3 regions of the Mesorhizobium sp. P3_A2 genome follow, and region 2 is predicted to be linked to each of the others. Evidence: predicted binding sites of a transcription regulator. Region 2 holds the regulator's gene; each other region holds the start of a gene.
What was found. Region 2 encodes PhoB, which activates phosphate uptake and scavenging genes when phosphate is short. Its sites were predicted from a motif close to TGTCATNNANCTGTCAT; they were not measured.
Positions count from the first base shown of each region.

Region 1 (7,203 bases), on a different contig from region 2:
CGTCGAGGGTAAGATCAGGGGGCGCGTGGTCGTGGATATGTGAGGCTCCGAAGCATGATCCCGAAAAGTGGAATCCGGTTTTCGGAAAAGATCCTGCGATGCGGAAAACCGCCAAAAATGCACGACCGCTAAAATTCGAACGATCCGCCGCGCTTTTCCATAATCTCTATCTGGTAAGGATTTTCGCATGATCGCGGAGTCCGCCAGGAAAGAGAAGAACCGTGCCGAGAGCGTCGACGGGCCGAGCCCGGCGACGCCGAAGCGGCAGCATGTTGTCCCGCCGCCGCTGGCGCCGGATTTTCCGCGCGCCACGCACGAGGGCCTGCTGTTCCTGACCGTCGTCGCCAGTATCGTGCTGGCGGGCCTGTCCCACCTCACCGGCGCGCCGATCTTCATCACGCTCTGCCTGCTGGCGACCGGCCTTGGCGGCGTCGCCATGCACCTGCGCAGCCGCCACACCGTCCACCGCGCGACGGCCTTGCTCGACGAAACCGCCGCCCGCAGCCGCGCCGAGATCGAGACGCTGGCCGACCGCATGTGGGAGATGCAGGAGAGCGAGGAGCGTTTTCGCGGCTTGATCGATGCGCTCGGCGATCTCGTCGTCCATCGCGACCGCGACGGCCACGTCGTCTATGCCAACAAGGTTTTCGCCAGCCTCGTCGGAATCGATCAGCGCGATCTTGCCGGCAGGACGCTGGCTGACCTCGGCATCGATGTCGGGATCGTTCCCGACGCCGCCTTTTCGGATCACGAATGCCTGAGTTCCACCGACGTCTCCATCCGCACGCCGAACGGTCCGCGCTGGTTTTCGTGGATCGAACTGTCGGTGCGCGACAAGGACAGCGGCGCCGTTTCGCACCGGGCGATTGCCCGCGACATCACCGCCCGCAAGCGCGCCGAATCCTCGCTCATCACCGCGCGCGAGCGCGCCGAATATGCCAGCCAGGCAAAGTCGCGCTTCCTCGCCACCGTCAGCCATGAGATACGCACGCCGATGAACGGCATCATGGGGATGGCCAAGCTACTGGCCGACACCAATCTGTCGCCGGAGCAGCGCACCTATGTCAGCGCCGTCTCGACCTCGGCCAGCGCGCTTTTGGCGCTCATCGAGGACCTGCTCGACTATTCCAAGATCGAGGCCGGCCGCTTCGACCCGGAGCCGCAGCCGACATCTTTGCGCGAGATCGCCGACAACATCATCGAACTGATGGCGGCGAAAGCCTTCGCCAAGAACATCGGCCTGGGCTGTCATGTCGAGCCCGACGTGCCGCAGATGATCATGGCCGATCCGGGAAGAGTGAGGCAAGTGCTGCTCAACCTCATCGGAAACGCGATCAAGTTCACCGACGCCGGCGGCGTGCTGGTTTCCGTTGCACGGGCCCGCACCGAGACCAGCGACCGCATCTGCTTCACCGTCGCCGACACCGGCCCTGGCCTGCGCGAAGAAGACATGGAGCGCATCTTCGAGGAATTCGAACAGTCCGACGGCACCTCGACCCGCACCCATGGCGGCGCCGGCCTCGGCCTTGCCATATCGAGGCGCCTGGTGACCGCCATGGGCGGCGCCATTTCAGTGTCGAGCCGGCTTGGCGAGGGATCGGAATTCGTCTTCGAACTCCCGGCCACAGGAGCCACCGAAGCGCCGCAGAACCGGCAGAATATCCTCGCCGGCCGGCGCGCCGTCATCGTGTCGAAGAACGCTGTAGAGGCCGATGCTATCGCCCGTGCCATCCGCGCCCATGGCGGCGCCGTCGATGTTGCCGCGACCGCGTCCCAGGCGACGCCTTTCGCCGAACATTGCGACGCGCTGTTGATCGACGCCGCCATGGAAGATAGCGACGGCAGGCTGCTCAAGCGCCTGCGCCAGAGCGGCTTTGCCGATTGCGAGGCGATCACGCTGATCGCGCCGACCGACCGCGGCATGCTTGGCGAATTCCGCGCCAGCGGCTACGCCACCTTCCTGGCAAGGCCGGTGCGCGGCGAAACGCTGCTGCGCGTGTTGTTGACCAGCCATGCTCCTGCTTTACCCCTGCCCAAGAACCCGGAAAAAAGCGGCGCGTCGTCGCTTCGCGCCGCTGGCGCGCGCCATCAAGGCCTGTCGGTGCTGATTGCCGAAGACAACGACATCAACGCCATGCTGGCCCGCGCCACCCTCTTGAAGGCAGGGCATCGGGTCAAAGTCGTCGGCAACGGCAAGGCCGCGGTCGAGGCAATCACCGAAGCCGGGCTGAAACACCGTTTCGACGTGGTGCTGATGGATCTGCACATGCCGGTCATGGACGGGCTGGACGCAATCGCGGCCATCCGCCGCCACGAGGAAGAAATGGCCGTGCCGCCGGTTCCGATCATGGTGCTTTCGGCCGACAGCCAGGAAAAGACCCGCCACACAGTGCTTGCCCATGGCGCCAGCGGCTTCGTCACCAAGCCGCTGGACCCCGACGCGCTGGTCCATGCCGTCGAAGGCCAGGTGGCCGCCTGAGGCCGCTCCAACGTGCTCTATGCTGTCACGTAAGGTAGCCGGTTGAGGGTTTTCGCCAGCCGACGAAGTATTGCCCGCTGCGCCGTATCACGGTACTGTCACAATCCTGTTGCACCTACACCGTATCCCCGTGCCAAGAGGGATGGCTCGAAGGAGAATCACTCGTGCATACAGTTATGCCGGAATGTGACACTCGGCCCAACGCAGGCGGTGCTTTGCTCGCCGCGCGTAACGCCGGTGCCGTCGCAACAGGCGCACCGCTGGGCCGGATCGGCAATCTCGAAGTGCGGCTTGCCCGCAACGAAGCCGAGATCGCTGCCGCGCAGGAAGTGCGCTACCGGGTATTTTATGACGAGCTTGGCGCCAGGAAGGACCTGTTCCAGGCACAGGATCGGCGCGACGCCGACCGTTTCGACCCGCTCTGCGACCATCTGCTGGTGCTGGACACCTCGATTTCCGGACCCGAGCATCGCCGCATCGTCGGCACTTATCGGCTGCTGCGGCAAGAAATCGCGGCGACCGCCGGCGGCTTCTATTCCGAAGGCGAGTTCGAGCTGACAAAGCTGATTGCCCGTCATCCCGGACAGCGCTTCCTTGAGCTCGGCCGCTCCTGCGTTCTTAAGGAATACCGCTCCAAGCGCACCATCGAGGCGCTGTGGCAAGGCATCTGGGCCTATATCAAGCACTATGAGATCGGTGTGATGACCGGCTGTGCGTCGTTCCACGGCACGGTGCCGGCGGCGCATGCCGAGGCGCTTACCTATCTTGCCCATCACTGCCGCACCAACTCAGCCTGGGATGTGCGGGCTGTGTCCGGGCGCTATTGCTCGATGGACCTGATGCCGATCGAGGCGGTAAACGCCAAGGCGGCGATCGCGGCCATGCCGCCGCTGGTCAAGGGCTATCTGCGCGTCGGCGCCCGCATCGGCGACGGCTGCGTCATCGACCGCGAATTCTCCACCGTCGATGTGTTCGTGGTGATGCCGGTCAAGGAAATCGGCGCCCGCTACGTCAACTATTATGGCGGCGAAGCGCAACGGTTTGCCGCTTGACGCTGAGCGAATAGCGAGAGCTGTGCCGCCAACCTGCGGACTGCCACCCTATTCGCTACTCCCTATTCGCTACTCCCTATTCGCTATTCCCTCTTTTCACGGAATATCCTCCGGCCGCCGTCCCGGCCGGCTCTTGTAGGACGGAAACGTCCAGCCGAATTTGAGCGCGCCGCCACGCACCAGGAAAGCCGCGACAAAGCCGGCAAGGTCCGAGGCGAGCGGCGGCAGTCCGGCAAGATCGCCCAGCGTATAAAGGCCTGCACCCGCCAGCGCCGCGCTGACGTAGATTTCGGGCCTCAGCAGCACCGACGGCTCGCCGGCCAGCAGATCGCGCAGAATGCCGCCGAATGTGGCGGTCAGCACGCCCATAATGACGGCGACGACCGGGGAACCGGTGATAGCCAGCCCCTTGGCCGCGCCCATCACGGAAAAGGCCGCCAATCCGATGGCGTCGAGCCAGAGCAGCCATTTCCAGCGCGAGTCGACGCGATGGGCGAAGAAGAAGACCAGCACCGCAACCGCCGCGCAGATCAGCACATAGCCTGAGTTGCTGACCCAAAAGACGGGCAGGTTGAGGATGACGTCGCGCAGTGTGCCGCCGCCGATGCCGGTGACGCTGGCAAGGAACAGGAAGCCGATAATGTCGAGCTGCTTGCGCGAAGCCGCCAGCGCCCCGGTCGCCGCAAAGACGGCGACGCCAGCATAGTCGAGCAGGTCGATGGCGTTCATGGCAGGCCAGGGAGTAAGGGAATAGGGCAGTAGGGCAGTATGTTTAGCACGAAGCCGCACCGTTGGTACGGCTGCCTTTCCCTACTGCCCTACTGCCCTATTGCCTTAGCTACGCATCCTTCTCGGCCTGCTCGTTCACCGGGCCTGGCTCGACAGGGGCCTCGGCTGCCGCGATCTTGGGGCCGCCCTTGGCGACGCCGACCATGGCGGGCCGCAGCACGCGCTCGCCGATCGAATAGCCCGGCTGCACGACCTGGACCACGGTGTTGGCTGGCACGTCGGGATTGGGCACCTCGAACATCGCCTGATGGAAATTCGGGTCGAACTTCTCGCCTTCCGGCTCGAGCTTCTTAACCCCGTGCCGTTCCAGCGCCGACAGCATGGCGCGCTCGGTGATCTCGACGCCGTCGATCAGCGCCTTGAAGCCGGCATCTCCGGCTGCCTTGGCCTCGGCCGGGATGGCATCGAGCGCGCGGCGCAGATTGTCCGACACCGACAGCATGTCGCGGGCAAAATTGGCCACCGCATAGGCGCGCGCGTCATGCACGTCGCGGGCGGTGCGGCGGCGCAGATTCTCCATCTCGGCCGCCACGCGCAGCGCGCGGTCCTTCAGCTCTTCATTTTCCTTCAGCAGCCGCACCAGCGCTTCATAGTCGCCGTCGATGCCGCCTTGCGTCCGCTCGGCCTCGGCCGTTTCGATATCCTCGGGCGCGCGTTCGTCTTTTGCCTGGTCGCTCATCGCCGTTTCCCGTCATTCGAATGGTTTGGATTTGCGCCCGATATCGAGGTTTGGCGGTCAAAAATCAAGGGGCAAGCGATGCTCGGGGCCGTTCGGAGGACCTTGGCACGGATCGCGAAGGTCTTTCGAAATTAATTCAAATTTTACCGTGATTGCCGGCTTTGCTTGCCAATACCCCGCTATGGGGGAACCATTCCGTGGCTGGAAGAGTTTCGAAGCCAACACAGGATTTTGGGACAATGACAGGCAACAATGGCAACAGGAGCGAAGAGCTCGCCGGCGATATCAAGCGCCAGTTCGGCACCGAGGCAACGAAGCGCTTCCTGCGCAGCTTGCCGGCATTCCGCACCGAGGCCGACATTCCGGAGCATTTTCGGGACCTGCTCGACCGTCTGGACGGCATAGAAGCCAGCGTGGCAGGCGGGCAACGCCGGCAATAGCGACGCTATCGCGCGACAATTACGCGCAGTAATTTTGCGTGAGCTGTACCTTGCGGCAACGGCAAGCCACGCCTATGCTTCCTGATGAACATGATTTCCCCCGAGACGGCCGCCAACAGCAAGCGCGCCTGGTTGAAGATTCTGGCGCGCTACAAGAAGCCTGACCGGCGGCGCAGTACCCTAGAACTGGCCATCACCCTCATCCCTTTCGCCACGCTGTGGGCGCTCTCTTCGGCCGCCTATTCCTACGGCCACTGGTGGGGCCTGATCCTCATCCTTCCTGCCGCCGGCTTTCTGGTGCGGATCTTCATGATCCAGCACGATTGCGGCCACGGCTCCTTCTTCGCCAACCGCACCGCCGACGACTGGATCGGCCGTGCGCTCGGCGTGCTGACGCTGACGCCTTATGATTGCTGGCGGCGCGCCCACGCGGTGCATCATGCCAGCGCCGGTAATCTCGACGAGCGCGGCATGGGCGACATCCGCACGCTGACCCTGGCCGAGTACCGGCGCCTGTCATGGCGCGGGCGCCTTGCCTATCGTCTTTACCGCCATCCGCTGGTGATGTTCGGCCTCGGGCCGATCTGGCTGTTCATTTTCGAACAAAGGCTGCCGATCGGCATGATGCGCGGCGGGCTGACGCCCTGGGTGTCGTCGATGACGACAAACCTCGCCATTGCGATTGCCGCAGCCCTCCTCATCTGGTGGATCGGCCCCGGCGCTTTCCTGGTCGTCCATCTGCCCATCGTTGTCCTCGCCGGTTCCGCCGGTATCTGGCTATTCTACGTCCAGCACCAGTTCGAGGAGACGGAATGGGCGAAAGACGAAGAGTGGGAGTTCCAGCATGCCGCGCTGCACGGCTCGTCCTATTACGACTTGCCGCCGGTGCTGAACTGGTTCACCGGCAATATCGGCGTCCACCACGTCCACCATCTCTCGGCCAAGGTGCCGGGCTACCGGCTGCAGGAAGTGCTGCGCGATTATCCGGAACTGCGCGGCATCGGCCGCGTCACGCTTCTCGACAGCCTGCGCTGCGTCAAGCTGGCGCTTTGGGACGAGAAGCGCCGCAAGCTGATCTCGTTTCGCGAGGCGCGGGCTATGGCCTGAAATAAACCGCCGCGCCAAGGCGCGGCGGATTTCCAGAACCGGCTATTTCCAAAAGCTGCTCAGGCGGCCTTGCGCTCGTCGCGCATCAGAGCCTTGCCATCGCGGATCTCGGTGCCGAGCACCTTCAGGCATTCGCGCATGAAGGCGGCGAGGCCGGGCCAGCCCTTGGCCGACACCAGATTGCCGTCGACATGGGCGCCGGTCGGCGCGACATCGATGTAGATGCCGCCGGCAAGCGTCACCTCCGGCTCGCAATATTGCAGCGCCGCGACTTCCCGGCCGCGCACCACGCCGTCGACCGCGATCAGGATCTGCACGCCATGGCAGATGGTGAAGATCGGCTTGCCGGTCTCGTGGAAATGCCTGACCAGCGCCTGCACCCTTTTGTCGATGCGGATATATTCGGGACCACGCCCGCCGGCGGCATAGACGGCATCATATTGCGCCGGATCGACCTCGGAAAACGTCTTGTTGAGGATGTAATCGTGGCCGAGCTTTTCCGTGTAGGTCTGGTGGCCCTCGAAATCATGCAGCGAGGTCTTCAATATGTCGCCGGCCTTCTTGTCGGGACAGACGACGTGGACGGTGTGGCCAACCGCATGCATGGCCTGTTCAAAGACGAAAATCTCATACTCCTCGCTGAACTCGCCAACGAGC
Region 1 covers NZ_JBFUGC010000004.1:398,226-405,428, forward strand. Annotated here, with positions in the region: gene acuI (acrylyl-CoA reductase (NADPH)) at 1-43, shown strand, start outside; gene AC1DXM_RS12305 (response regulator) at 188-2,479, shown strand; gene olsB (l-ornithine N(alpha)-acyltransferase) at 2,656-3,531, shown strand; gene AC1DXM_RS12315 (trimeric intracellular cation channel family protein) at 3,628-4,260, opposite strand; gene grpE (nucleotide exchange factor GrpE) at 4,370-4,999, opposite strand; gene AC1DXM_RS12325 (hypothetical protein) at 5,239-5,439, shown strand; gene AC1DXM_RS12330 (fatty acid desaturase) at 5,524-6,546, shown strand; gene AC1DXM_RS12335 (DJ-1/PfpI family protein) at 6,606-7,203, opposite strand, start outside.
Region 1: olsB (l-ornithine N(alpha)-acyltransferase) is a predicted target of PhoB. The motif match lies at 2,576-2,592, and genes of this name have one in related genera.

Region 2 (7,203 bases):
GGCAGCGCTCGGCCTCGGCGCCTCCAAGATGCAGATGGTGTTCCAGCACATCCTGCCGCTTGCCGCTCCCGGCATCCTGACCGGCACGATCATCGGCCTGGCGCGCGCTCTTGGCGAAACAGCACCGCTGCTTCTGATCGGCATGGTTGCCTTCGTCGCCGACTATCCGAAGACGCCTTTCGATCCCTCGACCGCGCTGCCGGTGCAGATCTATCTGTGGGCGAACGAGGCTGAACGCGCTTTTGTCGAGCGTATGTCGGGCGCCATCATCATTCTGCTCGTCTTCCTCATGGCCATGAACATCACCGCGATCGTGCTTCGGCGCCGGTTCGAGCGGCGCTGGTAGAAAAAAGGCAATTTGGTATGAACATCATGACCGAACAGTCCCTTGAAAACGCAGTGGGCGACAAAATGAACGCCAAATCGAACGAAGTCATCAAGATGCGCGGCGACAAGGTCGGCGTGTTCTACGGCGAGAAGCAGGCGCTGTTCGACGTCAATCTCGACGTCCGCCAGAACCAGGTGACGGCGCTGATCGGCCCGTCCGGCTGCGGCAAGTCGACCTTCCTGCGCTGCCTCAACCGCATGAACGACACCATCGATTCGGCGCGGGTGACCGGCAAGATCACGCTCGACGAGGACGATATCTACGACAAGAACATCGACGTCGTCGAACTCAGGGCTCGCGTCGGCATGGTGTTCCAGAAGCCCAATCCTTTCCCGAAGTCGATCTACGAGAACGTTGCCTACGGCCCGCGCATCCATGGGCTGGCCAAGCGCAAGTCCGACATGGACCAGATCGTCGAGTCGAGCTTGAAGAAGGCGGCGATCTGGAACGAGGTCAAGGACCGCCTGCAGGAGCCCGGCACCGGACTGTCCGGCGGCCAGCAGCAGCGCCTGTGCATCGCGCGCGCCATTGCGGTGTCGCCGGAAGTGATCCTGATGGACGAACCCTGCTCGGCGCTCGACCCGATCGCCACCGCACGTGTCGAGGAGCTGATCGACGAGCTGCGCCAGAATTACACGATCGTCATCGTCACCCACTCGATGCAGCAGGCGGCGCGCGTGTCGCAGCGCACGGCGATGTTCCACCTCGGCTACCTCGTCGAGGAGGGCGCCACCGACAAGATGTTCACCAATCCCGACGACAAGCGCACCCAGGACTACATTACCGGCCGCTTCGGCTGAGCCGTCCAGCGGTTGAATTTTCAGGCACGAGGATCAGGATCATGGGTGAACATACCGTCGCCTCCTTCGATGAAGAGTTGGGCCAGATCAGCAAGCTGATCCGCGACATGGGCGATCTGGCCGGGTCGATGGTCAGCGGCTCGACCAAAGCGTTGCTCAATTCCGACAATGCGCTGGCGCAACGTGTCGTGTCCGACGACGCCATCATGGACGCGCGCCAGCGGGAACTCGACGATCGCGCCATCACGCTCATCGCCAAGCGCCAGCCGATGGCCAACGATCTGCGTGCCGTGGTCGGCTCGATCCGCATGGCCGGAGACCTCGAGCGCATCGGCGATCTCGCCAAGAACATCGCCAAGCGCGTCGGCACCGTGGGCCTCAGCGTCACGCCGCGCGACCTCTCGCATTCCATCGATGCGATGGCGCAGCTGGTGCTGATCCAGGTGCAAGGGGTGGTCGAGGAATATGCCGCCGCGGATGCGGCAGCACTGGCAAAGCTCAGGAATGAGGACGAACGTATCGACGTCAAATACACGTCGGTGTTTCGTGAACTCTTGACCTACATGATGGAAGACCCGCGCAACATCACCGCCTGCACGCATCTCCTGTTCTGCGCCAAGAATCTGGAGCGCATCGGTGATCATGTCACCAACATCGCTGAAAATGCGTATTATGTGCTGACCGGCCAGCAATTGCCCGCCAATCGCCCGAAGCAGGACGAGACGGCGATGGCCACTTCGGCCTGACAAGGGTGAACTGCTGATGATCGCGCCACGCATCATGGTCGTGGAGGACGAGGAGCCGCTGGGCGTGCTTCTCCGCTACAACCTCGAATCCGAAGGCTACCAGGTCGAGGTGGTGACGCGCGGCGACGAGGCCGAAATCCGGCTGCAGGAAAACGTTCCCGACCTGCTGGTGCTCGACTGGATGGTGCCGGCGGTGTCCGGCATCGAGCTCTGCCGGCGGCTGCGCATGCGGCCCGAGACCGAACGGCTGCCGATCATCATGCTGACCGCGCGTGGCGAGGAGAGCGACCGTGTGCGTGGCCTGTCCACCGGCGCCGACGACTATCTGGTCAAGCCGTTTTCCACGCCGGAGTTCATGGCGCGCGTGAAAGCGCTGCTGCGCCGCGCCAAGCCGGAAGTGCTCTCCAGCGTGCTCAAGGTCGGCGACATCGTGCTCGATCGTGAATCGCACCGCGTTTACCGCAAGAAGAGCGAAATCAGGCTCGGACCGACCGAGTTCCGCCTGCTCGAATTCATGATGCGCCATCCCGGCCGCGTGTTCTCGCGCAGCCAGCTGCTCGACAATGTCTGGGGCGAGACGATCTATATCGACGAGCGCACCGTCGACGTGCATGTCGGGCGCCTGCGCAAGGCGGTCAACAATGGTCGCATGCCCGATGTGATCCGCACCATCCGCGGCGCTGGCTACGCAATCCGGGAAGACTAAGGCCCGGCGCGCCGTGCCGTCGCCGGCCCTCTCAGGCGACGTGCTTGCCCGTCTTCGCTTGAATCCCCGGTGCGAAAATCTCTTGGTCGACGAAGCTGAGCGCGCGCATGGCGCAGCCTTCGCGGATCAGCGGCAGTTCGTTGGGCTCGGTGTCGAAGGAGATCGATTTCGAGTGCTGGCCGCCGGCGGTCTGAGCAATCGCTTCGCGCAATGCCGGTTCGATCAGATCGAACGCGGCGGCGCTGACTCCGACCATGGCGACAGGTGCTGGATCGATCAGCGCGAACAGGCTGCCGAGGCCGAAGCCAAGCGCCTCGCCGGCCTTGCGGTAGGCTTCGCGCTCGGGGCCATCGGTCTCGCGGGCACGTGCGGCGAGCGCCCGCATGTCGGCGTCGCCGACATCGACCGGTTCGGCATCCTCGCTCATCATTTTGGCGCTGCGCCAGATGGCGTAGTTGCCGGCATAGGCCTCGACGCAGCCGCGCCGCCCGCAACGGCACAGCGCGCCCCCGGGCCGGTGGATCATGTGGCCGAACTCGCCGCCCGAGGAATGGGTGCCGGTGAACAGCGCGCCCTTCAGCACCAGCCCCATGCCGATGCCATGCGAGAGCAGGATAGCGATGAAATTGTCGCGGTAGCGCTCAGGCTGGCGCCATTGCAGCGCCACTGCCATCATGTTGCAATCGTTTTCCATGGTGGCCGGAATGCCGAATTCCGCTTCCAGTATGTCGGCGAAGGCAATGTCGGTCAGCGGCGTGATCGGCGACCACAGCATGGCGCGCGCCTGCGAATCGGTGATGCCCTGGATGCCCATGGCAATGCGGGCGATGCTCTGAACATCGAGGTCTGGATCCTCGAGCCGCCGCCGCACGATTGCCGTGCATTCGCCGATCAACTCGTCGCGCGGCATGGTCAGCGTATCCAGCCGGCGCTGCTCCTCGGCGACCACCTGGCCGGCATAGTCGATGACGGTGACGGAAAGGAAATTCAGCGACAGCACCACGGTCATCACCGCGGCGGCCTCCGGGTTGAGGCCAAGGCCGACCTGAGGCCGGCCGCGCTTCAGCGCACCGGTCTCGCCAGGCTTGCTCTCGGCCAGGATGCCTTCTTGAATCAGATCAGACGAGATCGCCGATATGGTCGAATGGCTGAGGCCTGTGGTCGCCGCAATCTCGGTCCGCGACGGCTGGCCGGCCCGGCGCACGGCCGAAATCACCATCGCGCGGTTGCGACGACGCAGATCATCGTGGCGGATTCCAACCGACATCGTTTTTGTTTTCCTCCCGGTCCTCCTCGCGCCTCATGATAGTGGAGGCATTTGGTGGTGCCAGCCAAATATTGGCAGAAGCAGGCCGCGCTGTCATTGTTTATTGCGGGTCTCGAAAAAATTCGGCGAAGCCATCAGAATCCATCAGAATCGATGTTGACAGCGCCTCGCCGTTGGACCAGTATTTTTTCGAGGCTCGAAAAAATAGAGCCTCTGTGTGCCGGCCTTCGGGCCAGTTTTGTCGCGCCGCGCGCGGCGCAGGGAGGATTATCATGAACAGATTTGCAGCCGCCATGCTGGCGGGTGTCGCCATGTCGCTGACGCTGGTGTCGGTCGCGCAGGCGAAGGACAAGGTCATCGGCGTGTCGTGGTCGAACTTCCAGGAAGAGCGCTGGAAGACCGACGAAGCGGCGATGAAGGCGGCGATCGAGGCGGCCGGCGACAAGTACATTTCCGCCGACGCGCAGTCCAATCCCGGCAAGCAGTTGACCGACGTCGAGAGCCTGATCTCGCAGGGCGCCAACTCGCTGATCATCCTGGCGCAGGACGCCTCGGCCATCGGCCCGGCGGTGCAGAAGGCGCTGGACGAAGGCATTCCGGTCGTCGGCTATGACCGTCTGATCGAGAACAAGGACGTCTTCTATCTGACCTTCGACAACAAGGAAGTCGGCCGCATGCAGGCCCGCGAAGTGTTCAAGGCCAAGCCGGAAGGCAACTACGTCTTCATCAAGGGCTCGGGTGCCGATCCGAATGCCGATTTCCTGTTCGCCGGCTCGATGGAAGTGCTGAAAGAGGCCATCGACAGCGGCAAGATCAAGAATGTTGGCGAAGCCTATACGGATGGCTGGCTGCCGGCCAATGCCCAGAAGAACATGGAACAGTTCCTGACCGCGAACGACAACAAGGTCGATGCGGTGGTCGCGGCCAATGACGGCACCGCCGGTGGCGTCGTCGCCGCGCTGACGGCGCAGGGTCTTGCCGGCACGGTTCCGGTATCCGGCCAGGACGGCGACCATGCCGCGCTGAACCGCATCGCGCTCGGCACACAAACCGTGTCCGTGTGGAAGGATGCGCGCGAACTCGGCAAGAACGCCGCCGAGATCGCCTCGCAGCTGGCCGACGGCAAGAAGACGAGCGACATTGCCGGCGCCAAGGACTTCACCACACCTGGCGGCAACACCGTCAAGTCGCTGTTCCTGACCCCGGTCGCGATCACCAAGGACAACCTCAACGTCGTCATCGACGCCGGCTGGATCAAGAAGGACGAAGTCTGCGCCGGCGTCACTGCCGGCAGCGTTGCAGCCTGCAACTAAAACCGGACCGCTATCGGTTCGAAATCTCGGCGCCGCGGCCCAAAAGCCGCGGCGTTTCTCCAAGGGCTTTCCGCTTCAAATGACCACGGAAAGCAAATAGCATCCATGTTCCGGCATCCGCGCCAGACGGCAAACCGGTGGGAGGATAGCATGACCGACACGACCTCTAATCAGCCGGTCGCCAGCACTGCCGCGGACCGGGCGCGCGCATCCGAGCTCAGCGCCGTCGGGCGGTTCCTCAAGGCTACCGAACTCGACACGCGCATGCTCGGCATGGTCGGCGCCCTGCTGGTCATCTGGGTCGGCATACACATCCTGTCGGGCGGGCTTTTCCTGACGCCACGCAATCTGTGGAACCTGTCGGTGCAGACCTCCTCGGTCGCGATCATGGCGACCGGCATGGTGCTGGTCATCGTCATGCGCAACATCGACCTTTCGGTTGGCTCCGTCGAAGGCGTGATCGGTATGGTCATGGGCGTGGCGCAGGCCGAATTCCTCATTCGCGTCATCGGCTTCCAGCTCGGAAATCCCTGGCTCTGGATCATCGCGCTGGCCGCCGGCGTGATGCTTGGTCTGCTGATCGGCGCGTTCCAGGGCTTCATCATCGCCTATATGGAGGTTCCGGCTTTCATCGTGACGCTGGGCGGCCTACTGGTGTGGCGCGGCATGGCGTGGCTGATCACCAGCGGGCGCACGGTCGCGCCGCTCGACGCCACCTTCCAGCTGATGGGTGGCGGACCACGCGGCTCGATCGGCGCTACCGCCAGCTGGATCGTCGGCATCGTCGCCTGTGCGGCGGTTGCCTTCGCGCTGCTCAACGGCCGCTCGCAGCGCAAGCGGTTCAGCTTTCCGCTGCGCCCCGTGTGGGCTGAGATCTTGCTTGGCGTGGTCGCTTGCGCGGCCATCCTCGGCGCCGTCTGGATCGCCAATTCCTATCCATGGCCGATCGGCATCGTGCGCCAGTATGCGCTGCAGAACGGCATCACCCTTCCCGAAGGCGGGCTGTTTATCGCGCATGGCATCGCCATACCGGTGCTGATGGCGGTGGCCACGGGCATCATCATGACCTTCATCACCAAGCGCACGCGTTTCGGCCGCTATGTCTTCGCCATCGGTGGCAATCCGGAAGCAGCAGAACTTGCCGGCATCAACACGCGCTGGGTGACCATGAAGGTGTTCATGATCATGGGGGTGCTGGCGGCGATCAGCGCGGCGATCTCGTCGGCCCGCCTCAACGCGTCGACCAACGCGCTGGGCACGCTGGACGAGCTGCTGGTCATCGCCGCCGCCGTCATCGGCGGCACGTCGCTGGCCGGCGGCGCCGGAACGGTGATGGGCGCCATGCTCGGCGCGCTTCTGATGCAGTCGCTGCAATCCGGCATGGTGCTGCTCGGCATCGACTCGCCGCTGCAGAGCATCGTCGTTGGCGCCGTGCTGGTCATCGCCGTGTGGCTCGACACCGTCTACCGCAAGCGGGTCTAGGGGAGGAACGATCATGGAAAAAACTGCTCCCACGGGCACAGCGCTGATCGACATGCGCAACATCTCGATCGCCTTCGGCGGCATCCGCGCCGTCGACGATGCGTCCATCGATCTTTTCCCGGGCGAGGTCGTGGCGCTGCTCGGCCATAACGGCGCCGGCAAGTCGACCCTGATCAAGATTCTGTCGGGCGCCTACAAGCGCGACGCGGGCCAGATCTTCGTCAACGGCCAGGAGGCTTCGATCTCCAACCCCCGCGACGCCAAGAAATACGGCATCGAAACCATCTATCAGACGCTGGCGCTGGCCGACAATGTCGACGCCGCCGCCAACCTCTTCCTCGGCCGCGAGCTGATGACCGGCTGGGGCACGCTCGACGATGTCGCCATGGAAGCCGAGGCGCGCAAGGTCATGGGCCGGCTCAATCCGCGTTTCCAGCGCTTCAAGGAGCCGGTGATCAAGCTGTCGGGCGGCCAGCGCCAATCGGTGGCGATCGCGCGCGC
Region 2 covers NZ_JBFUGC010000009.1:107,492-114,694, forward strand. Annotated here, with positions in the region: gene pstA (phosphate ABC transporter permease PstA) at 1-346, shown strand, start outside; gene pstB (phosphate ABC transporter ATP-binding protein PstB) at 364-1,188, shown strand; gene phoU (phosphate signaling complex protein PhoU) at 1,230-1,934, shown strand; gene phoB (phosphate regulon transcriptional regulator PhoB) at 1,951-2,640, shown strand; gene AC1DXM_RS21100 (ROK family protein) at 2,672-3,907, opposite strand; gene xylF (D-xylose ABC transporter substrate-binding protein) at 4,180-5,220, shown strand; gene AC1DXM_RS21110 (sugar ABC transporter permease) at 5,371-6,702, shown strand; gene AC1DXM_RS21115 (ATP-binding cassette domain-containing protein) at 6,716-7,203, shown strand, end outside.

Region 3 (7,203 bases), on a different contig from region 2:
GCCGGCGCCGCTCTTGTGGAGTGGCTCCCAGAAATCGACGGCATCCTGCGCGGCGCGCTTGTCGACGTCGACGAGGCCGGTGTGGTGCTTGCCGCGATAGCCGACCAGGCCGTTGTGATCGCCGTCGAGATCGATCGACAGCGCGATGCCGCCGCCGGAAATGTTGGGCGGCTCGGTCGCCACCAGCATTTCGGCCCGGTGCAATTCATTCAGCTCTGCCTCCGACAACAGCGCATTGCCGGTGCGGAAGCGGATCTGCGACAGGCGCGAGCCGGCGCGCACGACGATCGGGAAGGTGCGCGGGCTGACCTCGAGATAGAGCGGGCCATGATAGCCGGCGGCGATCTTGTCGAACTCGTGGCCGCGATCGGTCATGACGCGGGTGAAGATGTCGAGCCGCCCGGTCGAGCTCTTCGGATTGGCGGAGGCGGAAATATTGGCCGGCAGGGCGAGGCTCTCGAGCAGCGGTACGATGTAGACGCAGCCGGTCTCCAGCACCGCGCCTTCGGTCAGGCTGATCTCGTGCAGCTTCAGCCGCTCGAGCTTCTCCGACACCTTATGGTTGGGGCCGGGCAGGAAGGAGGCGCGGACGCGAAAAGCCTTGTCGCCGAGCCTAAGATCGAGGCTGGCCGGCTGTACCTGGTCGGAATCGAGCGCGCGCGGCGACTTCAGCGCGCCGGACTGAAACAGCGCGGAAATATCCTGATCGGGAAGAATGCCTGTCTGCCGCAAAGGCTGGCTCCGTTCCAAGGCCGCTCTTTGAGGCAGGTTCTTGCCCGCAAAACCGCTGGACACTTTTGCGGAACCTGCCTTGGTACAAACCTCTTAATGAAGCCGGCAATTGACGCAAGCATGGCTGAGGTCTAAAGGGTCGTTATCCCGTGGTGATTTGGCCGGTCGGCTTGCAGCCACGTTAAACAAGTCGCTAAAGGACCGTCGGGCCGCAAGGCCGTATGGACCGGTTGCGACTTTCGCGGCCGGTTTTTTTGTGTCTGGAACAAAAGCGATGAGCACCAAGAAGCGTAACTGGAAGCCTCAGACCGCACTCGTGCACGGGGGAACGCTGCGTTCCCAGTTCGGCGAAACGTCGGAAGCGATGTACCTCACCCAGGGCTATGTCTATGAGACGGCGCAGGCCGCCGAAGCCCGTTTCAAGGGCGAGGAGCCGGGCTTCATCTATTCGCGCTACGCCAACCCGACCGTCGACATGTTCGAAAAGCGCATGTGCGCGCTGGAAGGCGCGGAAGACGCGCGCGCCACCGCGTCCGGTATGGCTGCGGTGACGGCGGCCCTGCTGTGCAGCGCCAGGGCCGGCGACCACATCGTTGCGGCGCGCGCGCTATTCGGTTCCTGCCGCTGGGTGGTCGAGACGCTGGCGCCGAAATACGGCATCGAGGCGACGCTGGTCGACGGCACCGACATCGCCAACTGGGAAAAGGCGGTCAGGCCGAACACAAAGCTGTTCTTCCTGGAGAGCCCGACCAACCCGACGCTGGAAGTGGTCGACATTGCCGCAGTCGCATCGCTCGCCACCTCGATCGGCGCCAGGCTGATCGTCGACAACGTCTTTGCCACGCCCTTGCAGCAGAAGCCCTTGCAGCTCGGCGCCCACATCGTCGTCTACTCCGCGACCAAGCACATTGACGGCCAGGGACGCTGTCTCGGCGGCATCATCCTGTCAGACAAGAAGTGGATCGACGAGAATTTGCACGACTATTTCCGCCACACCGGCCCGAGCCTGTCGCCCTTCAACGCCTGGACGCTGCTGAAGGGCCTGGAGACGCTGCCGGTGCGCGTGCGCCAGCAGACGGAAAGTGCCGGCAAGATCGCCGATTTCCTGGCCGGGCAGCCGCAGATCGCCCGCGTCATCTATCCCGGCCGCGCCGATCACCCGCAGGCCGACATCGTCAAGAAGCAGATGGCGGGCGGCTCGACGCTGATCTGCCTCGACGTCAAGGGCGGCAAGCAGGCGGCCTTCGCCTTGCAGAACGCGCTCGACATCGTGCTGATCTCCAACAATCTCGGCGACGCCAAGAGCCTGATCACCCATCCGGCAACGACGACGCACAAGAACCTCAGCGACGAGGCGCGCGCCGAGCTCGGCATCGGGGCGGGCACGCTCCGACTCTCGGTCGGTCTGGAGGATACGGACGATCTGCTCGAGGACGTTGCGCAGGCGCTGAAGGCGGCGAAGTAGCGGCCTGCTCAGGAAGCAAGGCAAAGGCCCGGGCGTCGATCAGGCGCCCGATGAGGCCTCTTCCAGTTCCGTCATCGCCTTGGTGCGGATGGTCATGGCATTGCCGCGCCATTCGACCGCGCCGCCGAGCCAACCGCGCGACCAGATGGCGGGAAGCATCACATCGCGCACGATCATGGCAGTGACAATGCGCGGCGACAAATACCAGCCCTTGGCCCAGGCCAGCAGGCATTCCGGCACATAGGCAAAGGCCAGGACGCACAAAGCCGTGGTGGGCATGCTGACGCCGGCGCTTGCCGCCGCGACCAGCGCCAGCAGCAGCGGCACCGCCACGCCCGTCAGGATCTCGGGCGTGTAGAACAGCGGGAAGGTGACGCGGCGCAGCCGCGCCCAGCGCGTCTGGCGCGACCAGATCTCGGCAAAGGTACGCTGCCCGAGCGGCTGTTCGAAAGGCGAGGCAACGAGATTGACGCGCAGGCCGAGCCCGTTGACCAGCTTGGTCGCGGCGGCATCCTCGGCGATCTCGGCGGCAAGCGCCTCGATGCCGCCATTGGCGTCGAGCATCGGCTTATTCCACAGCATGCTCTTGCCCTGGGCAAAGCCGAGGCCAAGGGCCTCGCCGGCATATTGCCAGCGCGCCTGCAGCGTGTTGAGGAAGGCGCATTCGACCTCGGCCCAGAAGCCGTCCGGCCGCGAGCCGATCGGGGTCGAGCAGACAAGCCCGGTGTCCGGCCGCCAGGCCGCCATCAGATGCTGGATATAGTCGACAGGCATCAGCACGTTGGAATCGGCCAGGATGACCCAGTTGTGCTGCGCCGCCACCCAACCCTTGACGCAATTGTTGAGCTTGGGGTTGGCGCTGACCCGGTCATCGCCGATCAGCAGTTGCGCCGGCACCTTTGGAAACCGGGCAATCGCCCGGTTTATCAGTTTGACCACCGGATCGTCGGCATGGGCGACGCAGAAGATCAGCTCGTAGCGCGGCCAGTCGAGCGAGAAGGCACGGGCAAGCGTCTCCTCGGTAAAAGGTTCGACGCCGCGCGACGGCACCACGATCGACACCGGCGGCGCCTTTCTGGCCGGCGGAGCAATCTGGCGCGGCCGCTTCAGGCTGAGCGAGGCGAGCACAATGCTGGCGAGATTGGAAAGAAGCAGGAGTGTCGAAAGCAGCGCTGCTATGACTGTCAGTTCCATCGAGATCTGGTCACTCCGGGAAAAAGCGGCCAGGAATGGCCGTTTTCAACAGTTCGACAGAGCGCTGAGTCGCCCGACACGGTTCATGCACACCATCATTGTCATGTGTCACTTAAATGACATTGTTGTTCGGCACCTGCGCATGAGACCCTAATCGGGAGTAGGGCAAGAGCGCCGACAGGTCCGTTGGTGTCGTTTGGAGCAGCCTATGTACCGCGCCGTCACGCGCAACATCGAAGTGCAGGTCAGACCGTTCTATCTCGAGGATCGTTCCGATCCGTCGGAGAATCGCTATGTCTGGGGCTACCAGGTGACGATCGACAACCAGTCGGACGAGTTCGTGCAGCTTATGTCGCGCTACTGGCACATCACCGACGGCAGCGGCCGGGTCGAAGAGGTGCGAGGCGCCGGCGTCGTCGGCGACCAGCCCGAGCTCAATCCCGGCGACAGCTATCAATATACGTCCGGCTGCCCGCTCTCGACACCGTCGGGCTTCATGGTCGGGCATTACACCATGCGCAACAAAAGGGGCGAGACGTTCGACATCGCCATCCCGGCGTTTTCGCTGGATCTGCCGGGAACGAGGCGGACGGTGAATTAGCGTCTTTCTCCCCCGTTTACGGGGAGTTGAGGAACGGTCCGCAAAGCGGGCGAAAAGCCAATTGCTTGGCTTTTCGAGTGACGAACGCCCGGCAGGGCAATGAGAGGCGGCGCCGGACTGATGAAATTATCTTCCACGTATATATGGCGGAGGCTATGCGCGGCCATTCACTAACGGTCGCGCTGCCCCTCATCCGCCCTTCGGGCACCTTCTCCCCGTGAAACGGGGAGAAGGAAGAGGCCTTACTGAGCCGCGAACTCCGCTGGGTCGAAGTCGTACTGCGTCGAGCAGAACTCGCAGGCGACGTGGATACCGCCATCCTGGGTGCTCTCCTTGATCTCTTCGGCGGAAAAGCCTTCGAGGATGCCGCGGATCTTGTCGCGCGAGCATGAGCACTGATCAGTGACCGGCACACCGCCGAAGACGCGCACGCCATGTTCGTGGAACAGCCGGTAAAGCAGCCGCTCGGCGCCGATGGTCGGATCGATGAGCTCGGTCGGCTCGATGGTACCGAGCAGCGCCACCAACTCCTGCCAGGAATTGTCGGCCGGTTCATGCGTCACATCGCGTGGATCGCCGTCGCCGCCCGAAATGTCGGGCACGCGCATGCGCTCGGGCGACTGCGGCAGGAACTGCGCCAGGATGCCGCCGGCGCGCCACTGTTCGCGCGCACCGCCGAGGCCCGGCGTCAGAAGCTTGGCCACCGAAAGCCTGAGATCGGTCGGAATCTGCTCCGACTGGCGAAAGTAAGTGCGCGCGGCGTCTTCCAGCGTCTCGCCGTCGAGTTGGACGATGCCCTGGTAACGCTGGGTGTGCGCGCCCTGGTCGATGGTCAGCGCCAGCACGCCGCTGCCCAGCAGCGTCTGCTGCGAGGTCTCGCCGGCGGCCACAAGGGCTTCCAGCCGATCGGCGTCGAAGCGGGCATAGGCGCGCAATGCCGAGGGCGTGGAAAAATCCGCCACCAGCATGTCGACCGGCCCGTCGGTGCGGGTCTGCAGGATGAATTTGCCCTCGAACTTCAACGAGGTGCCGAGCAGCACCGTCAGCACACAGGCTTCGGCCAGCAGGCGGGCAACCGGCTCGGGATAGTCGTGACGGCCGAGGATGGCGTCGAGCATCGGCCCGAGCTGCACGGTGCGGCCGCGAACGTCGAGCGGGCCGACCTCGAACGGTACGACGTGATCGTCGCCGGCATAGCCGAACTCGCCGAGTTTGGGGTGATGTTCAGTCACTTGATGCGTTTCCAACATGACAAAGCTCCAGGGCGCGGCCATGCCGCCCTCTGGGGTGCATGCGTCCAAACGCGCTTGATTTGCGTGATGCGGCGCAGATAGGCATCTCGCCGCCCCAGATCAAGCGCCCAAGCACGTCAGGCACCAAGGCACTTCAAGCTCCAAGACACCAGGCGAGCACGGCCTTCTGGGCGTGGAGCCGGTTCTCGGCCTCGTCGAACACCACAGAATGCGGCCCGTCGATGACCTCGTCGGTCACCTCCTCGCCGCGATGCGCCGGCAGGCAGTGCATGAACAGGGCGTCGGGCTTGGCCCTTGCCATCAGCGCCGCATTGACCTGATAGGGCGAGAAGACATTGTGGCCGCGGGCGCGGTGTTCCTGGCCCATCGACACCCAGCAATCGGTGACGACGCAATCGGCTTGATCGACGGCTTCCTCGGGCGAGCGGGTGAAATGCAGCTTGCCGCCATTGGTCTTCGACCAGTCGATATGCTTCTGCGCCGGCTCGCTGCCTTCCGGCACGGCGACATTGAGGTTGAAGCGGAACCGCGCCGAGGCCTCCAGCAGAGAATGCAGCACATTGTTGCCGTCGCCGGTCCAGGCGATGGTCTTGCCGGCTACCGGACCGCGATGCTCCTCGAAGGTCATGATGTCGGCCATCAGCTGGCAGGGATGGGTGTCATCGGTCAGGCCGTTGATGACGGGAATGGTGGCGTTCTCGGTCAGCTCCAGCAGCCGTTCATGCGACGTCGTGCGGATCATGATGGCGTCGACGTAGCGCGACAGCACCTTGGCGGTGTCGGCGATGGTCTCGGAGCGGCCGAGCTGCATCTCGGTGCCGGTCAGCATGATGGTCTCGCCGCCGAGCTGGCGCATGCCGACGTCGAAGGAGACGCGCGTGCGGGTCGACGGCTTGTCGAAGATCATCGCCAGCACCTTGCCTTCGAGCGGCCTGGTGCGCTCGCCGGCCTTGAGGCGCGCCTTGCGCACCACCGCATCGTCCAGCATGAACCGCAGATCGCCTTCGGAAACGGCGGAAAGATCGGTGAAATGGCGAAGTGACATCAGGAATGGTTCCGGGGTTACTTCGCGGCGGCCGCGGCGATGGCGTCGGCCAGGCCCTTGGCGCCGGCGCGGATGCGGTCGAGCGCCTCGCCGATCTCGACATCGGTGACGGTCAGCGGCGGCAGCAGGCGGATGACGTTGTCGCCGGCCGGCACCGCCAGCAGATGCTGGTCGCGCAGCGCCATATTGACCTTGGTGTTAGGCATGGCGCATTTCAGGCCGAGCATCAGGCCGGTGCCCCTGATGCCTTCGATGACATCGGGAAATTCGTCGGCGACGGCCGCCAGGCCCTGTTTCATCAGCAATGCCTTGCGCTGAACGTCTTCCAGGAACCCGTCTTCCAGTACCACGTCGAGCACGGCGTTGCCGACCGCCATCGCCAGCGGATTGCCGCCAAAGGTGGTGCCATGCACGCCTGCCGTCATGCCGACGGCAGCTTCGTCGGTGGCCAGGCACGCGCCCATCGGGAAGCCGCCGCCAATGCCCTTGGCGATCGCCATGATGTCGGGCGTCACGCCGGTCCATTCATGCGCGAACAGCTTGCCGGTGCGGCCGATGCCGCACTGGACCTCGTCGAAGATCAACAGCAGGCCGTGCTGGTCGCAAAGCTGCCGCAGCCGCTTAAGAGATTGCGTCGGCACCGGGCGGATGCCGCCCTCGCCCTGCACCGGTTCGATCAGGATCGCGGCGGTTTCGGGCGTGATGGCCTTCTCCGCGGCATCGATGTCGTCGAAGCCGACCTGGTCGAAACCCTCGACCTTGGGGCCGAAGCCTTCGAGATATTTGTACTGGCCGCCCGCGGCGATGGTCGCCAGCGTACGGCCATGGAAGGCGCCCTCGAAGGTGATGACGCGGAAGCGCTCGGGGTGGCCCTTGACGAACTGGTAGCGCCGAGCCGTCTTGATCGCGCATT
Region 3 covers NZ_JBFUGC010000005.1:424,450-431,652, reverse strand. Annotated here, with positions in the region: gene AC1DXM_RS14900 (2'-deoxycytidine 5'-triphosphate deaminase) at 1-732, opposite strand, end outside; SAM riboswitch at 872-949, shown strand; gene AC1DXM_RS14895 (O-succinylhomoserine sulfhydrylase) at 1,007-2,197, shown strand; gene AC1DXM_RS14890 (ceramide glucosyltransferase) at 2,237-3,391, opposite strand; gene apaG (Co2+/Mg2+ efflux protein ApaG) at 3,600-3,992, shown strand; gene AC1DXM_RS14880 (Hsp33 family molecular chaperone) at 4,235-5,266, opposite strand; gene argF (ornithine carbamoyltransferase) at 5,379-6,290, opposite strand; gene AC1DXM_RS14870 (acetylornithine transaminase) at 6,308-7,203, opposite strand, start outside.
Region 3: AC1DXM_RS14890 (ceramide glucosyltransferase) is a predicted target of PhoB. The motif match lies at 3,497-3,513, and genes of this name have one in related genera.